One region of the Variovorax sp. P1_H2 genome, then DNA from elsewhere that is predicted to be linked to it. Evidence: predicted binding sites of a transcription regulator. Region 1 holds the regulator's gene; each other region holds the start of a gene.

What was found. The regulator sigma-54, encoded in region 1, starts transcription at its own class of promoters, with help from an activator protein. The targets are predictions, from matches to a motif close to TGGCANGNAANCTGCTTT.
Region 2: AC1D2E_RS25255 (CmpA/NrtA family ABC transporter substrate-binding protein) is a predicted target of sigma-54. The motif match lies at 3,441-3,458, and genes of this name have one in related genera.
Region 3: nifE (nitrogenase iron-molybdenum cofactor biosynthesis protein NifE) is a predicted target of sigma-54. The motif match lies at 2,435-2,452, and genes of this name have one in related genera.

What each region holds. Positions count from the first base shown of each region.
Region 1 is NZ_JBFUCJ010000157.1:5,817-11,538, reverse strand. It holds gene AC1D2E_RS32285 (thiol:disulfide interchange protein DsbA/DsbL) at 138-785, shown strand; gene lptA (lipopolysaccharide transport periplasmic protein LptA) at 911-1,597, shown strand; gene lptB (LPS export ABC transporter ATP-binding protein) at 1,594-2,388, shown strand; gene AC1D2E_RS32270 (RNA polymerase factor sigma-54) at 2,402-3,982, shown strand; gene AC1D2E_RS32265 (phospholipase D family protein) at 3,985-5,592, shown strand; gene AC1D2E_RS32260 (YceI family protein) at 5,623-5,722, opposite strand, start outside.
Region 2 is NZ_JBFUCJ010000089.1:16,381-22,102, forward strand. It holds gene AC1D2E_RS25240 (ANTAR domain-containing protein) at 1-196, shown strand, start outside; gene AC1D2E_RS25245 (ABC transporter ATP-binding protein) at 229-1,038, opposite strand; gene ntrB (nitrate ABC transporter permease) at 1,094-2,005, opposite strand; gene AC1D2E_RS25255 (CmpA/NrtA family ABC transporter substrate-binding protein) at 2,016-3,260, opposite strand; gene AC1D2E_RS25260 (nitrate- and nitrite sensing domain-containing protein) at 3,583-4,869, opposite strand; gene tsaD (tRNA (adenosine(37)-N6)-threonylcarbamoyltransferase complex transferase subunit TsaD) at 4,996-5,722, shown strand, end outside.
Region 3 is NZ_JBFUCJ010000001.1:177,166-182,887, reverse strand. It holds gene nifN (nitrogenase iron-molybdenum cofactor biosynthesis protein NifN) at 1-867, opposite strand, end outside; gene nifE (nitrogenase iron-molybdenum cofactor biosynthesis protein NifE) at 895-2,403, opposite strand; gene AC1D2E_RS00950 (hypothetical protein) at 2,603-2,959, opposite strand; gene AC1D2E_RS00945 (hypothetical protein) at 3,038-3,523, opposite strand; gene AC1D2E_RS00940 (hypothetical protein) at 3,543-3,779, opposite strand; gene AC1D2E_RS00935 (hypothetical protein) at 3,807-4,127, opposite strand; gene nifK (nitrogenase molybdenum-iron protein subunit beta) at 4,163-5,722, opposite strand.

The sequences.
Region 1 (5,722 bases):
CGCTGCCCCCCGAGGGGGCCGCAGGCCGCTTTGGGGCGGCCCGGCGCCGGCCTGATACTTCAGGGAACTTTACTTTGGGCGCCCGGGGAACTCCACCCCGGTTCGCGGGCTCTTTCTGCCGACAGGAGAACTTCTAAATGCAACGTCGTGATTTTTCTTTGGCCGCCGCTTCGCTGGCCCTTCTTCCGCTGGCCGCGCCCTCGCATGCGCAGGGCCGCCCGTTCAAGGCCGGCACCGATTACATCGTGCTCGGCAAGCCGGCACCGGTCGATGCGCCCGCGGGCAAGGTCGAGGTGGTCGAGTTCTTCTCGTACAACTGCCCGCACTGCGCCGCCTTCGAGCCCAAGCTCGAGGCCTGGGTCAAGCAACTGCCGCCGCATGTCGCGTTCCGGCGCATTCCGGTGCCCTTCGTCGGCAACGACACCGAGGCCAAGCAGCGCTTCTACTATGCGCTCGAGGCCATGGGCAAGGTCGACGAATTCCAGCCCAAAATCTTCCAGGCCATCCACCAGCAGCGCCTGAACCTGACCGGCGATGCCGCGATCCTCGCCTGGGTCGAGAAGCAGCCGGGCCTCGACGCGAAGAAGTTCGCCGAGCTGTTCAAGTCGTTCTCGGTGGTCGGCAAGGCCAAGCGCGCCTCGCAGCTCACGACCGACTACCAGGTGGCCGGCGTGCCGGCGCTCGGCGTCGCCGGCCGCTGGTATGTCGACGGCGACACCGCCGGTTCGCTCGACCGCGCCCTGCAGACGGTCGACTTCCTGATCGCCGAGGCCCGCAAGGGCTGAGCGCCCGGGCGGTCCGGCCGCCCCGACTTCCGTCCACGAAGCCCGCTTCCGCGGGCTTTTTCGTCAAGGCCGCGCAAGTGGCGTCCCGGGGACGCATACAATCGCAGAGCAAGTTTCGTGCCTCTATGACCTCTCCCTCCTTCTCCTTTCCCCGCCGCCCCGTGCGCGTGCTGTTCCTCGCCATCGTGCTGGCCGGTCTCGCATCGCTGGCCCAGGCCGAGCAGGCTGACCGGAGCAAGCCGATGAACATCGAGGCCGACGCGATGCGCTACGACGACCTCAAGCAGACCAGCGTGTTCACCGGCAACGTGCTGGTGAACAAGGGCACGATCCAGATCCGCGGCGCGCGCATCGACGTCCGCCAGGACCCCGAGGGCTACCAGTACGGCGTCGTCACGGCCGAACCGGGCAAGCTCTCCTACTTCAAGCAGAAGCGCAATGCCGGCACCGACGAGTGGATCGAGGGCGAGGGCGAGGTCATCGAGTACGACAGCCGCGCCGACAACGTGAAGTTCATCCGCCGCGCGGTCATGCGCCGCCTGATCGGCGCCACGCCTAGCGACGAGAGCAGCGGTCCGCTGATCGTCTATGACCAGAGCAACGACACCTTCACGGTGAATGGCGCGTCGCTGCCGCCGAACGCCGGCGTGGCGACCCAGCCGAGCGGCCGCGTGAAGGCCATCCTGACGCCCAAGCCGGCGACCGTGCCGGCCGCGGCGCCGACGGCCGGCGCCGCCAAGCCCGCCGCCACGCCGGCGCCGGGCAATAGCCTGCGTGCCACCACCACGCTCGGCGGAGACTTCAAGAAGTGATCGAAGCAGCCGGAATCAGTGCCAGCGACGGCCAGCCGGGCAGCCGGCTGGAGGCGCGCAGCCTGCAAAAGAGCTATGGCAGCCGCAAGGTCGTCAAGGACGTGTCGCTGGCCGTGCAGAAGGGCGAAGTGGTCGGCCTGCTGGGCCCCAACGGCGCCGGCAAGACCACCTCCTTCTACATGATCGTCGGGCTGGTGCGGGCCGACGCCGGCGAGATCATGATCGACGGCGAGCCGATCGCCCACATGCCGATCCATCGCCGCGCGCGCATGGGCCTGAGCTATCTGCCGCAGGAGGCCTCGATCTTCCGCAAGCTGACGGTCGAGGAAAACGTGCGCGCCGTGCTCGAGCTGCAGAGCGAGCCCGACGAGCAGGGCCGCATGGTGTCGCTCGGCAAGGCGCGCATGGAAGAGCGTCTCGCCGAACTGCTGGCCGACCTGCGGGTCGACCACCTGCGCGATTCGCCGGCGCTGTCGCTGTCCGGCGGCGAGCGCCGCCGGGTCGAGATCGCGCGGGCRCTGGCGACCCAGCCGCGCTTCATCCTGCTGGACGAACCCTTCGCGGGCATCGACCCGATCGCCGTGATCGAGATCCAGCGGATCATCAACTTCCTGAAGGAGCGCGGCATCGGCGTGCTCATCACCGACCACAACGTGCGTGAAACGCTGGGCATCTGCGATCACGCGTTCATCATCAGCGACGGGCACGTGCTGGCACAAGGCACGCCTTCGGAGATCGTCGACAACACCGAGGTACGGCGCGTGTACCTGGGCGAACACTTCCGGATGTAGGAGCCCAATCTCGATGAAGCAGGGGCTTTCGCTTCGCGTCTCCCAGCACCTGGCGCTCACGCCGCAGCTGCAGCAGTCGATCCGGCTGCTGCAACTGTCCACGCTCGAGCTGAGCCAGGAAGTCGAACAGATGCTCGACGACAACCCGTTCCTCGAGCGCACTGCCGAGGAGGCGGCGCGCGAGGAATTCGGCCTGGAATCGGCGGATGCGCCGGTGCGCGACGAGGATCGGCAGGCCGAAGTCGAGGGCGATTTCGCGCCGGGTCCGTCGGCGCCGGCCGAAGTCGCGGTCGCCGCGTCCGAAACCGAGACGGCCACCGCCGACGCCGTCGACGCCGAGCCCGACTGGGAAGGCGACGGCACGGTCGACCTGGCGCCCGACGACAGCGAATGGGGCGGCGACGCCCCGGCGCGCACCAACAACCTGGGCGACGACGAGCGCACCGACGCCACCGAGCTGGCGCGCAGCCAGGAGTCGCTGCAATCCTTCCTGCACCGGCAGGCGCTGGGCCTGCGGCTCAGCGAGACCGATTGCGCCGCGCTGCGCTTCCTGATCGAGTCGCTCAACGACGACGGCTACCTCGAGGATTCGCTGCCGGCCCTGGCTTCGGGCCTGGCCGGCGACGACAACGACCAGTTCGACGACCTGGTGCACCACTTCCAGGTCGCGCTCGGCCTGCTGCAGAGCCTGGAGCCGGTCGGTGTCGGCGCCCGCAACCTCGGCGAGTGCCTGACGATCCAGCTGCGCGCGCTGGCGCATCCCGGCGAGAGCGCCGACGAGGCGCAGGTGCGCGAGACGGCCATCGCGATCTGCAAGCAGCCGATGGAGCTGCTGGCGCGGCGCGACTTCAAGCGGCTCGCGACCCTCACGCGCAGCAACGAGGAAGAGGTTCGCGCGGCCCTGCAGCTGATCGCCAGGCTCGAGCCCAAGCCCGGCCGCCGCTTCGTCGACGTCGAACGCAACGTCGTGATCCCCGACGTGATCGTCACGCGCATCGGCAACGGCACCCACACCAAGTTCCGCGTCATGCTGAACCCCGAGGTCATGCCGCGGCTGCGCGTGCACGACATCTACGCCGGCGCGCTCAAGCAGCACAAGGGCGAAGGCAGCCAGGCGCTGTCGCAGCGGCTGCAGGAGGCGCGCTGGTTCATCAAGAACATCCAGCAGCGCTTCGACACCATCCTGCGGGTGTCGAACGCGATCGTCGAGCGGCAGAAGAGCTTCTTCGTGCACGGCGAGCTGGCGATGCGGCCGCTGGTGCTGCGCGAGATCGCCGACGAGCTCGGCCTGCACGAGTCGACCATCAGCCGCGTGACCACCGCCAAGTACATGGCGACGCCCTACGGCACGGTCGAGCTCAAGTACTTCTTCGGCTCGGCGCTTGGCACCGAGACCGGCGGCAATGCATCGAGCACCGCGGTGCGGGCGCTGATCAAGCAGTTCGTCAGCGCCGAGGACCTCAAGAAGCCGCTGTCGGACAGTCAGATCTCCGAAATGCTCAAGGAGCAGGGGATCGAATGCGCGCGCCGCACGGTGGCGAAATACCGCGAGGCCCTGCGCATCGCGCCGGCCAATCTGCGCAAGGCACTCTAGCGATGCCTCGCGGCGCGGGCCTGGCGGTGCGCGGGCGGCGGCTCGGCGCGGCACTGATGGCGGCGCCTCTGCTGGCCGGCGGCTGCGCCATGCTGCCGGCCGAGTTCGAGCGCCAGCCATCGAGCGCGATCGCGGCCTCCGCGGCCACCACGCTGGGGCGGATCGCCAAGGCCTCCTCGCCCGATCCCGACCTGAGCGGCTTCCGGCTGATGCCCGGCGGCGACTTCGCGCTCGACACGCGCTTGCAGCTGGCGCGCCGCGCCGAGCGCACGCTGGACGTCCAGTACTACCAGATCGAGAACGACGAGACCGGCCGCTACTTCCTGCGCAGCCTGCGCGACGCGGCGCTGCGCGGCGTGCGCGTGCGGCTCTTGATGGACGACCTCTACACCTCCGGCGAGGACGAGCTGCTGCTGGCGCTGGCCGCGACGCCGAACCTCGAGCTGCGCCTGTTCAATCCGTTCCCGGCCGGGCGCGGCAGCATGGTGCAGCGCTTCTCGAGTTCGCTGTTCGATTTCGACCGCGTCAACCGCCGGATGCACAACAAGCTCTTCATCGCCGACGGCGCGATGGCGGTGGCGGGCGGGCGCAACATCGGCAGCCAATATTTCGCGCGGACCGCGGGCGCGAACTTCCTGGACATCGACACCTTCGTCGCCGGTGCGCTGGCGAAGCGCCTGGGCAGCCTCTTCGATCTCTACTGGAACAGCCCCTACGTGCGGCCGATCGGCACCGTGGTCGCTTCCTCGCTGACGCCCGAGGAACTGCAGCGGCGCTTCGAGCAGGCCACCGGCCCCGCCAACACCCCGGCGCCGCGGCCGCCGGCGCCGAACGACGTCCTGGGCTACGCGCCGCTGGGGCCGGAGCTGAAGGACGGCGCCCGGCTCGACCTGATCTGGACCCTGGCCGAGGCCTATGCCGACTCGCCCGACCGCGTGGTCGGCAAGACCGTGTCCTACGGGGGCGTGCCGCTGCTCGATGTCGACAGCGTGCGCTACAACGTGATCGAGCAGATGCGGCGCTCGCGTTCCGAAGTCACGCTGGTGTCGCCCTACCTGATCCCGGGCAAGGCCGGGCTCGAGGTGATGCGCGAGGTCCGCGGCCGCGGGGTCCGGATCAGCGTCGTCACCAATTCGCTCGCGGCCACCGACGAGCCGCTGGTCCACACCGGCTACCGGCGCTACCGGCCCGACATGCTGCGGCTCGGCGTCGAGATCCACGAGCTGAGCTCGGCGCGCACCAAGCGCAGCGTGCGGCTCGGGCTGTTCGGCTCGCAGGTCGGCCGGCTGCATGCGAAGGCGGCGATCTTCGACCGCCGCGCGCTGTTCCTGGGTTCGATGAACTTCGACCCGCGCTCGGACAACCACAACACCGAGATCGGCCTCTTCATCGCCAGCCCCGAGATGGCGCAGCAGATGCTCAAGCTGCTCGACGTGCTGAAGCAGCAGGGCGCCTACCGGGTGCGCTTTGCCGAAGGCAGCGAAGGTCTCGAATGGGTCACGATGGAAGACGGTGCCGACCCGGTGCTCACCGTCGAGCCCGACGCGGGCCTGTGGGACCGCGTGATGCTGGAACTGCTCGCGCCGCTGGCGCCGGAGAGCCTGCTGTAGAACCCGCGGGCCCCGGGCCCGCGCGCCGCTTCACTGGATGTTGACCGCCTCGACCTGCACCAGCAGCCTGACCTTGTCCTCGAAGCCGAAGGCCAGGCCCCAGTTGATGCCCCACTGGCTGCGCTCGACC
Region 2 (5,722 bases), on a different contig from region 1:
GCCGCTGAGTTCGCCCGAGATCCGTGCCGCGCTGGCGATCGCGCGCGACGAATGGCTGCACCTGATGCACGGCGTGCGCAGCGCCGACAGCGCCGAGGGCCGGGCCTCGCTGGTGCGTGCCAGCGACGCGCTGGTCGACACCTTCGAGCGTCTCACGGCCTCGTACGAGCACAGCTTGCAGGTCATCATGTCCTGACTCCCGGTGCGCCGGAGGCCGAGATCGCCGGCTCAGGCCGCGACCTTCTCCACGTGCGCCTGGCGCGTGTAGAGGAAGTCGATCACGGCCTTGCGCGCATGCACGTAGACCGGATCCTCGGCCAGCTCGACCCGGTTGCGCGGCCGCGGAATGTCGACCGCCAGCACCTCGCCGATGGTGGCGGCCGGGCCGTTGGTCAGCATCACGATGCGGTCGGACAGCAGCACGGCTTCGTCGACGTCGTGCGTCACCATCACCACCGTGCTGCGGGTCTTCTGCACGATCGCGAGCAGTTCATCCTGCAGCTTGGCGCGGGTCAGCGCATCGAGGGCGCCGAAGGGCTCGTCCATCAGCAGCACCTTGGGTTCCATCGACAGCGCACGGGCGATGCCGACGCGCTGCTTCATGCCGCCCGAGATCTCGCCCGGGCGCTTCTGCGCCGCCGGCGCGAGGCCGACCAAGGCCAGTGCCGCTTCGGTCCGGGCCTTGAGCTGCGCCTTGTTCTCGGTCGCGGCGAACACCCGCTCGACTGCCAGGTAGACGTTCTCGTAGCAGGTCAGCCAGGGCAGCAGCGAATGGTTCTGGAACACCACCGCGCGCTCCGGCCCCGGGCCCTTGATCTCGCGGTTGGCACACAGCAGCACGCCCTGGGTCGGTGTCGTCAGGCCGGCGATCAGGTTCAGCAGCGTCGACTTGCCGCAGCCCGAGTGGCCGATCAGCGTGATGAACTCTCCCTTGGCGACCTGCAGATTGACGTCGCGCAGCGCCAGGAAGCTGCCCTTGGCGGTCTTGAAGCGCTGCTCGACGCCCTGGATCTCGATGTACTTGTTGTCGTCATTCATTGGAAACCTCCGCGCAGCGGCGCTGCAGTATTCGTCTTCGGAGCGGCCGTTCGACTCATGACTTCACCTCTTCGAACGTGAACGCGGTGGCGATCCTGATGAGCGCGAACTCGAGCACCAGGCCGACGATGCCGATGACGAAGATCGCGATGATGATGTTGGCGACGTTGAGGTTGTTCCACTCGTCCCAGACCCAGAAGCCGATGCCGACGCCGCCGGTCAGCATCTCGGCCGCGACGATCACCAGCCAGGCGGTGCCGACCGCCAGCCGCACGCCGGTCAGCATGTAGGGCAGCACGGCCGGGAACAGGATCTTGGTGAAGATCTTCCATTCGCTGAGGTTCAACACCTTGGCGACGTTCATGTAGTCGCTCGGCACGCGCTGCACGCCGACCGCGGTGTTGATGATCATCGGCCAGATCGAGCAGATGAAGATGGTCCAGATCGCGGCCGGGTTGGCGCCCTTGAACACCAGCAGGCCGATCGGCAGCCAGGCCAGCGGCGACACCGGCCGCAACAGGCTGATGAGCGGGTTGAACATGCGCGAGAGGAACTCGAAGCGCCCGATCGCGAAGCCGGCCGGAATGCCGACCGCGGCCGCCAGGCCGAAGCCCAGTGCGACGCGCTGCAGCGACGAGAGCACGTTCCAGCCCACGCCCTGGTCGTTCGGGCCCTTGCTGTAGAACGGATCGCTGAAGACCGTGAGCGCCTGCTGCCAGGTCGCCAGCGGCGACGGAAAGCCGGTGGTGCTCTTCAGCGCCACCAGTTCCCAGACCAGGACCAGCAGCGCGAAGCCCAGCAGCGGCGGCAGCACGCGCAGCCACACGGCGCGGAAGTCGCGCGGCGTGCGCGGCGTCGGTTCGACGGCAGCCGGCGCGGCCGCGGGCCTCGCGGCATGGGCGACAAGCTTGGCGGCCGGGACCACCGGCTTGGCCTCGAGGGGGGAATGGAAGACGGCGCTGACCATGGCGGGCTCCTCAGGCATTGACTTTGAACGAATCGGCGTACTGCTTCGGGTTCTTGCCGTCCCAGACGACGCCGTCGAACAGCTTGCTGCTGCGCATCGTCTCCTTCGGCACCGGGGTCTTGGTCGCGGCGGCGGCCTGCTTGTAGATGTCGATCTGGTTGATCTGCGTCGCCACCTGCAGGTAGTCGGGGTGCTCCTTCAGCAGGCCCCAGCGCTTGTGCTGCGTGAGGAACCACATGCCGTCCGACAGGTACGGGTAGGTGACCGCGCCGTCGTTGTAGAACTTCATGTGGTTGGGGTCGTCCCAGTTCTTGCCGAGGCCGTTGGTGTAGCGGCCCAGGATGCGCTGGTTGATCGCGTCCACGCTGGTGTTGACGTAGCTCTTGTCGGCGATGGTCTCGGCCATCTTGTTCTTGTTCTGCAGGCCGGCGTCGATCCACTTGCCGGCCTCGATGATCGCGGCGGTCACGGCGCGCGCCGTGTTCGGATACTTCTTCACGAAGTCGCCGGTGGTGCCGAGCACCTTCTCGGGATGGTCCTTCCAGATGTCCTGCGTCGTGATTGCCGTGATGCCGATGCCGTCCATGATCGCGCGCTGGCCCCAGGGTTCGCCGACGCAGTAGCCATCCATGTTGCCGACCCGCATGTTGGCCACCATCTGCGGCGGCGGCACGGTGATGACCTTGGCGTCCTTCAGCGGGTTGATGCCGTTGGCGGCCATCCAGTAGTAAAGCCACATCGCGTGGGTGCCGGTGGGGAAGGTCTGGGCGAAGGTGTATTCGGCCTTCTCCTTGGCCATGACCTTGGCCAGCGAGGCGCCGTCGACCGCCCCCTTGTCGGCCAGCTTCTTCGACAGCGTGATCGCCTGGCCGTTGTTGTTGAGGGTCATCAGGACGGCCATGTCCTTCTTCGGACCGCCGATCCCCAGGTGCACGCCGTAGACCAGGCCGTACAGCACGTGGGCGAAGTCCAGTTCGCCGTTGACCAGCTTGTCGCGCACGCCGGCCCAGCTGGCTTCCTTGCTCGGCACGATCTTGACGCCGTACTTCTTGTCGATGCCGAGCACCGAGGCCATCACGACGCTGGCGCAGTCGGTCAGCGGGATGAAGCCGATCTTGACTTCCTCCTTCTCGGGCTTGTCCGAGCCCTGGGCCCAGACGGCGGCGCGCAGCGCAGGGTCGAGGCCGACCACGCCCGCGGCGGCGGCCTGCAGTACTCGGCGGCGACTCAGTTTGTGTTTCAGCGCTTCGGTCATGGGGCGTACTCCGGAAATGAAAAATCGATTCGGAAAAACAAAAAAGGCGCCCTTACCGCCGCACGGGCTGCTCTGAGTCGAGCCCGTGCGGGACAAGGACGCCTTTGTCCGGTTCGGTGGACCGCATCCGCCGTTGGATGCCGCCTGCCTGAAGACCTTCGTTGGTCTATGTGCGGAAAGAAAGCAAGTGGTGTGCCAGTTCTTGGGTGCTATGAAAGTGAGAGCATTCAAGGCTCATCAGGACTCGATTTGTCTGGGATCGCGGGCGAATTCTGTGCGACGCAGCGCTTGTGCGGTGCACCATTCCGGGTGTGCGGCGCACTCAGGAAGCCCGGTCGGCGGGCAGGTACTCGGCCATCGCGAGCACCGATTCGGCGACCTCGACCAGCCGCCGTCCCTGGTTCATCGCGGTCTGGCGCAGCATCTTGTGCGCCTCCTCCTCGCTGATGCGTCGGTGGGCCATCAGGAGGCCCTTGGCGCGCTCGACCAGCTTGCGCTCGTTGAGGGCGGCGCGCACCGTGTCGAGTTCGTCGCCCATGGCCTGAAGCCGGCGCGACTGCTCCTGCACCATGTCGAGAATCGATCGTTCGAGCTGCCGGCCGTAGGTCGCGCCGGCGGCCGGCGAAGACGGCGAGGGCGTGGCGTCCGGCATGGCGACCGCATCGAGAAAGAAGTCCGCCGCCGTCCCGTTCTCGCCCTGCAGGCTGGCGAGCAGGGCTTCGTGGGCCTGCAGTTCCTTGCGGGCCTGCGCGGTCTTCTGCATGCAGAGCTGCCGCAGGTCGGAGGCCAGCCGTTCCTCGATGGCCTGCATGGCGTCGATGCGGCGCGAGCAGCAGTCGAACCAGGTCTGGCTCAGCTCGCTGTCGAGCGCCACGCCGGCCGGTGCGGCGCAGGCGATGCGGCGCAGGCGCTCCTGTTCGGCCAGCTGGGCGGGGGCCTGGAGCGCGCCCCAGGCCTGCGCCAGTCCGGGGGCTGCGAAGTCGGTGAAGAGCTGGAAGCAATGCTCCTGCGAGGCGATCAGGTGCAGCCACTGCTGCTGGCGCGCCGCATCGTTGCGGCCGGAAGCGAAGGCCGCGGCGCCGCAGGCCCGTTCCTGGCCCGCGAATTCCTTGCCCTGCATGAAATTGAACAGCGCCACCAGGCGGCGCGAGATTTCCGGGTCGGTGGCGCCGTCGGCGGCCTCGAACACCACCGCGATCAGGCCGGCGACCAGCTTGACGAAGGCCGCGGTCGAACGGCCGGCGTCGAGCTCCAGCGCGCCGATGCGGCGGCGCAGCTCGGGCAGGGCGTCCAGCCCCGGCAGCACCCAGGCGATGCGGCTGAACAGCCGGGCGCCGTTGCCGACGCGGCCGCCTTCGGCATCGAGCTGGTCGAAGGCCAGGCGCACGGCTTCTTCCAGTCGCAGGCATTCGGCGATCTGCTCCTCGCGCTGCGGGGCAAAGCGCTGGCCGTGCGAGGCCAGCAGCACATTCGAAATGCCGCGTTCGCGCTGCAGGGCATGCACCAGCCGGCCGATCGTCGCCACCAGTTCGCTGGTGCGCGCAAGCTGTTCCAGCTGGTCGATTTCGCAACGCAGCGCGCCGACCAGGAAGCTCAAACCGGATTTCATCGTGGTGTTTCGACTTCCATCTGCGTCCAATAGGTCCCAGGGCGGGCAGGCAGCGAGCCAACCTGGGGGCGAGCCTATTGAGCAACATCCGTGCCCCGACTGCATGCCCCGCCTACACTCGCACCCATGCTTGTACTGGGAATCGAATCCTCCTGCGACGAAACGGGCGTGGCGCTGGTCGAGGCCGGCGCCAGCGGATTGCCGCGCCTGGCCGCGCACGCGCTGCACAGCCAGATCGCCATGCACCAGGCCTACGGCGGCGTGGTGCCCGAACTCGCGAGCCGGGATCACATCCGCCGCGTCCTGCCGCTGACCGAGACGGTGTTCTCGGAGGCCGGCCGCCGGCTGTCCGAAGTCGACATCGTCGCCTACACGCGCGGACCCGGCCTGGCGGGCGCGCTGCTGGTCGGCGCCGGCGTGGCCTGTGCGCTGGGAGCGGCGCTCGGCAAGCCGGTGCTCGGCGTGCATCACCTCGAAGGCCACCTGCTGTCGCCTTTCCTGAGCGCCGATCCGCCCGAGTTCCCCTTCGTCGCGCTGCTGGTGTCGGGCGGCCACACGCAGCTGATGCGGGTCGAGGGGGTCGGGCGCTACGAACTGCTCGGCGAAACCATCGACGACGCCGCCGGCGAAGCCTTCGACAAGAGCGCCAAGCTGATGGGCCTGCCTTATCCCGGCGGACCCTGGCTTGCCAAGCTGGCGGAGGCAGGCGACGCCGAGGCCTTCAAGCTCCCGCGTCCGCTGCTGCACAGCGGCAACCTGGATTTCTCCTTCGCCGGACTGAAGACCGCGGTGCTGACCCAGGCCAGGAAGCTCGGCGACCAGCTCGAGGACCGCAAGGCCGATCTCGCCGCCT
Region 3 (5,722 bases), on a different contig from region 1:
CCTGTACTTCGCCGGCACCGGGCGTCCGGCGATCTGCGACAGGCGCTGCAGCAGACGGTCGTTGACCTCGAGGCCCGTCAACCGCTCGAAGACTTCGAAGGGCGTGCCGGCGATCGACTGCAGCGCCTCGGCGGCCTCGCGCGTCTGCTCGCCCACCGCGATCGTGAACGCCGATGCGCCCGCCGCCCGGACCTGTTCCAGCGTCGTGCCGCCGATCGTCGTGCCGCGCCAGTCGGGCGCGATGTGGCCGTCCAGCGAGCCGGATATGTCGGGCAGCACGATGACCGACAGGCCGAAGGCCTCGACGATCTCGCGCAGCTCGTCGATGTCGCCCGGCGAAAGATGGCTGCCCGGCAGCAGCGTGATCTGCCGGGCGTCGACCGGCAGCGGCTTGACCAGCGCGCGCACGATGCCGGTGACTGCGTGCTTGTAGCCGTCCTCGAACCCGCCCACGTAATCGGGCGTCGACACGTAGAGGATCTCGGTGTCGTCCAGCTCGGGCTTGCGCTTGCGCACCGTGGCCAGGTAGCCGGTCACGTCGTCGCCCTTGGTCTCGGTCAGGCCGGTGGAGCAGATCGCGATGATCCTCGGCGCCGCACGCTTGCGGATGTTGAGCAGCGCGGCCTCGATGTTCTCGTAGCCGCCGAGGATGGTCGTGACCTCGTTCATCGCCGTGGTCTGAAGCGGGATCGCTTCCTTGAAATGGCGCACCAGCAGCACCAGCGCGAACGAGGTGCAGCCCTGCGAGCCGTGCATCACCGGCATGCAGGCATCGAGCCCCATGAACGCGAAACTCGCGCCCAGCGGCTGGCTCATCTTGAGCGGATTGACCGCACAGGCTTTCCTGGATTCGACGACGCTGGCCATGCTGTTTCGCTCCCGCTTGCGTCCTGCTCAGGCCGGAACTTCGTCGGGCTCCAGGCCCATGGCCCGGCGGGCGACGTCGGCCAGGAAGCCCATGCCCGGCGCCACGGCGCTCGGCTGCGCGACGACCCGCACCGCGCCCAGCGTCTCGCCGTCGTCGCCCCAGGGCGCAGGGATGCGCACCTGCTGCCACACCGGATTGAAGATCGCGCGATCGATCTCGTGCACCAGCTCGACCATGCCTTCGTAGCCGCCGTAGGGATGGTGGCGCTCCTGGTTGATGTCCAGCCAGGGCATGCGCGCCTTCAGCGCGACGAACTGCGAGCGGCCGCCCGACAGCATGATGTCGGCCTTGGCGTCCTTGAGCATGTTGAACATCTCGCGCGGCGTCATGTCGTCGATCATGTGGGCGTCGTCGCCCATGATCTCCTTGATCTTTTCCTTGTCTTCCTTGGTGCTCTTCTTGACGCTGGTGCCGACGACTTCCAGGCCCGCCTCCTGCAGCGCCGCGACCACCGACCAGGACTTCACGCCGCCGGTGATCAGCAGAACCCGCTTGCCGGCCAGGCGCTGCTTGTAGTGCGCGATGCGCTTCCAGGCGCGCGCTTCTTCCACCTCGATCAACCGCTCGGTGCGCTCCTGCAGCTCGGCGGGCGCGCCCTGCGCCACCAGCAGCCGCGAGATCTGGCGCAGCGTGTCGCTCATGTCGCCGATGCCGTAGAACGAACCCTCGAAGTACGGGATGCCCCAGCGCTGCTGCATCTTCGTCGCGATGTTGATCATCGACTTGGAGCAGACCATCATGTTCACCTTGGCCCGGTGCGCGCTCGCGACCTCGTTGTAGCGGCCGTCGCCCGAGATGCACGAGAGGATGCGGATGCCCAGCGCGTCGAGCAGCGGTTTGGCTTGCCAGAGTTCTCCGGACAGGTTGTATTCGCCGATGATGTTGATGTCGTAGGGCGTCGTGTACGCCGGCTCGCGCGTGCCGATCACGTAGTCCAGGATGGCCTCGCCGCCGAGCTTGTTGCCCAGGTTCTTCGGGCCGGCGAAGCCGGGCGAGTTCACCGGGATCACCGGCTTGCCGAACTTCTCCGACGCACGCTGGCACACCGCCTCGATGTCGTCGCCGATCAGCGCGGTCACGCAGGTCTGGTAGACGAAGACGGCCGGCGGATCGTACTTCTCGATGATTTCGCGCACGCTCTTGAAGAGACGCTTCTCGCCGCCGTAGACCACGTCGAGCTCGTTGATGTCGGTCGTGAATCCGGTGCGGTAGAGCTGCGAACCGGAGGACGCCGAATGCCGGTTGTCCCAGGAGTTGCCTTCGCAGGCGATCGGCCCGTGCACGAGGTGCGCAACATCCACGATCGGCTGCAGCGCGATCTTGGCACCGTCGAAGGCGCAGCCGCCGGCCGCGGCGCCCGGCGAGAGCTGCTTGGTGCAGCCCTTCTTGCGTTCCTTCTCGCTCTTGCCCTGGTTCTTGTCGCAGCCGGGCTCATCGAATACTTCGGCGATCTTGGCTTTCAGCGAGACTGACATGGAAGACTCCCGACAGGTGGATGAGGCTCTCATTGCAGGTTTGGTGCCAGCGTCCGGGAGGCCGTTCGGGGGCGATTTATCGCCGGTTTGGCGGTCTTTTGGCGCGCCGGGCGCCACCCTGCTGGCGGGTTTGAACGGAATGCGACAAAGGCCTTGCGACACACGACGGTGCGCCACGCGCAGCGACGCGCCCGATCTTTCAATACGCAATCTCGAACCACACCGGCTCGTGGCGGCGCAGCTGGCCGATCAGGTGCACGGTGGCCGGCACCAGCGACCGGATGCCGTACCAGACCTGCTCGCGGCGCGGCTGGACGTCGTGCTCCAGCAGACGGCGCAAGGCTTGCCAGCCGTTCCAGTCGATCCATGCAAGGCGGCCGCGCAGGGCCGGCGCCAGGTGGTCCAGCGTCTGCGCGATGGCGAGCAGCGACAGCTCCACGCCGGCCAGCGTGTTCGGGCTGGCGAACAGCTCGCTGTCGTCCCGCATCTCGGCCGTCAACACCTGGATGGCGTCGGCGCAGCCGCACACGATGTCGCATTGCATCCGGGACAGCATCGAAGGTCTCCTCAGGCGGCGAGCCGGTGGGCATGCGAGCGCTCGATGCCCGGCTTCATGGCCTCGCTCGTTCCGGATTCAGTTGTCGTCCGCCAGCACTTCGAGCGCAATGAGCTGCTCGTAGAGGGCGCGCCGCGCCCACCAACGGGCCTCGCCCGCCAGCCGCGGATCGGCCCCTTCGAACGCACCGATCGCCTCGCGGTCGTTCCAGTAGATGCAGCTCTGCCCGCCGCGCGCGGCGAGCGCAGCGGCCAGCGCGTCGCGTTCGGCCACCGGCTCGGTGCGCAGCACGCCACGGCCGAGCAGGTGATCGGCGCGGTAGAGCGGCGTGTCCCAGCCGTGCGCGTCGCCCAGCGCGCAGAGGGCCGGCGAACGTTCCCGCGCATCGTCGTCGGGCCCGGCATGCCCCGCGGCTTCCAGCAGGTCGCGTGCCGTCAGCTCGTCGTGGATCTCCCAGGGGTCGAGCGGATCGGAGGCCGCCACCTTGCGCGCGAAGTCCTCGTCGTCATAAGCGAACCAGGCACGCGGGTCGCCTTGTTGCGGAAGTTCCACCACGAAGATCACGGCCGGTTCCCGCGCTGTCTCAGGCGCTCTGCGGGTCTTGCATCAGGGTGCGCCGGAAACCGACGGCCTCCGGCGCCAGCAGCGTGGCCCTGCCCACCTCGCCGCAGGCGGTGCACTTGCCGAGCACCGAGAAGCCCTGCTTGCTGCACAGCGCGTCCCTGCTTTGCATGCAGCCGACGTGACCGCAGGCGCACCGGTAGAGGCTGCCGTTGCACAGCAGTTGGTAGCCGTTGCGGCTGCCATCACAGCGAACCATGGTCACTCTCCTTGGTTGAGTGGTCTGTCATTCCACGCCTTCCGCATGGGCCTTGGCCCAGATCGCGTGGCGGATGCGCTGGGTGATCGCGGCCGGGCTGGGGTCGAACGCGCGCTGCGCGGCCGCCATCGCCCCCTGGGCGATGGCGGTTTCCGCATGCGTGAGCGGAATCCGCCCGGCCATGTGCGTGGCACCGTGCACCGCTTTTCCGATGGCCTGCCGGTTCGGATGCTCCAGCAGCGGCACCAGGTGGTCGGTCTCGCGCGCGCCGGCCAGGCAGACCCAGCCGTCGATCACTTCGACCTTGCGGCCATCCTGCGTCATCTTGACCCATACGGCATCTGTCATGGGATAGGTTCCTGGCAAGAATCGAGGGGCCCCGCTTAGCGGATGATGTCGTAGCTGTAGTCGGTCTTCGCGGCGACGATGGTGTTGGCATCGAGGGTCTCGAAGAACTCGTCGAGCAGCATGATCAGCGTGCGCATCGCACCGTCGTAGCCCCAGGTGGGGTAGCGGTGGTAGTGGTGGCGGTCGAAAATCGGGAAGGTCATGCGCACCAGCGGCGTCTTGGTGTCGCGCTCCAGGTACTTGCCGTAGGTGTTGCCGATCAGGAAATCGACCGGCTCCGTGAACAGCAGCGAGCGCAGGTGCCACAGGTCGCGCTTGGGGTAGACCTTGCAGCCGGCGCCGTACGGCGAGCTGTCGAACAGAGCCTGCACCTTCTTCGCCCAGGTGTCGGTGCCGTTGGTCGCGAGCACGTGGGCCGGCTCGGCGCCCAGCTCCAGCAGGAACCGGGTGGTGCCCAGCATCTGGTCGGGGTCGCCGTACAGCGCGAAGCGCTTGCCGTGCAGATGCGCCTGGCTGTCGGCCATGGCGTCGACCAGCTGGCCGCGCTCCTTTTCCAGCGCCGCCGGGACCGGCTTGCCGGTGAGCCGGGAGATCGCCATCAGGAATTCGTCGGTGCCAGCCACCCCCATCGGCGCGTTCAGCACCACCACCTCCTGGCCGTGCTCGGCGATGAACTTGCTGGTCTTCTCGCAGCAGTATTCCTGGAACACGATGGTGGCCTTGGCGTGCAGGGCCGCCACGACCTCTGCCTTGGTGGTGCCGCCCTCGTACATGCGGAACTCGCCGTCGGTGGGCGTGTTCCAGTTCTCCGACGGGTCGCAGATGACGTTCACCTTGACGCCGAACAGATCGAAGATGCGGCGGATCTCCTTCATGTTGCCGACGACGAAACCGTCGAAGCCGCCGATGAAGTTGATGCTCTCGTCGGGCACGCGCTCCAGCTTTTCGGCCGTGCCGGCCTTGCCGTCCCAGAAGTGCTTCAGGATGCCCAGCAGCGCGTTGTCGTACCCGGTGATGTGGCTGCCGACAAAGGCCGGCGTGTGCGCGAAGGGCACGTCGTAGTCGTCCGGCACGCTGCCCTTCTGCTTGCTGTTCTTGATGAAGGCGTCGAGGTCGTCGCCGATCACCTCGGCCATGCAGGTGGTCGACACCGCGATCATCTCGGGCTTGTACAGGTTGTAGGCATTGGCCAGGCCGTCGATCATGTTGTTCAGGCCGCCGAACACCGCGGCGTCTTCCGTCATCGACGAACTCACGCAGGAGGTCGGCTCCTTGAAGTGGCGCGAGAAGTGCGAGCGGTAGTACGCCACGCAGCCCTGCGAGCCGTGCACGAAGCTCAGCGTCCTGGCAAAGCCGTTGGCCACGTACACGGCGCCCAGCGGCTGGCAGGCCTTGGCCGGATTGACGGTGAGCGAATCGCGCTTGAAGTTCTTTTCCTTGTAGTCCTCGGTCTTGGTCCACTCGACGATCTGCTTGACGGTGTCGTCGGAATGGTTGAACTCGAACTGTTCCTTCTTCGTGCGGAAGATTTCCTGGTACTCGGGCTCACGGAACAGCAGTTCGTGGTCGAGGATCTTGTCGGCTGATTGGGGCAT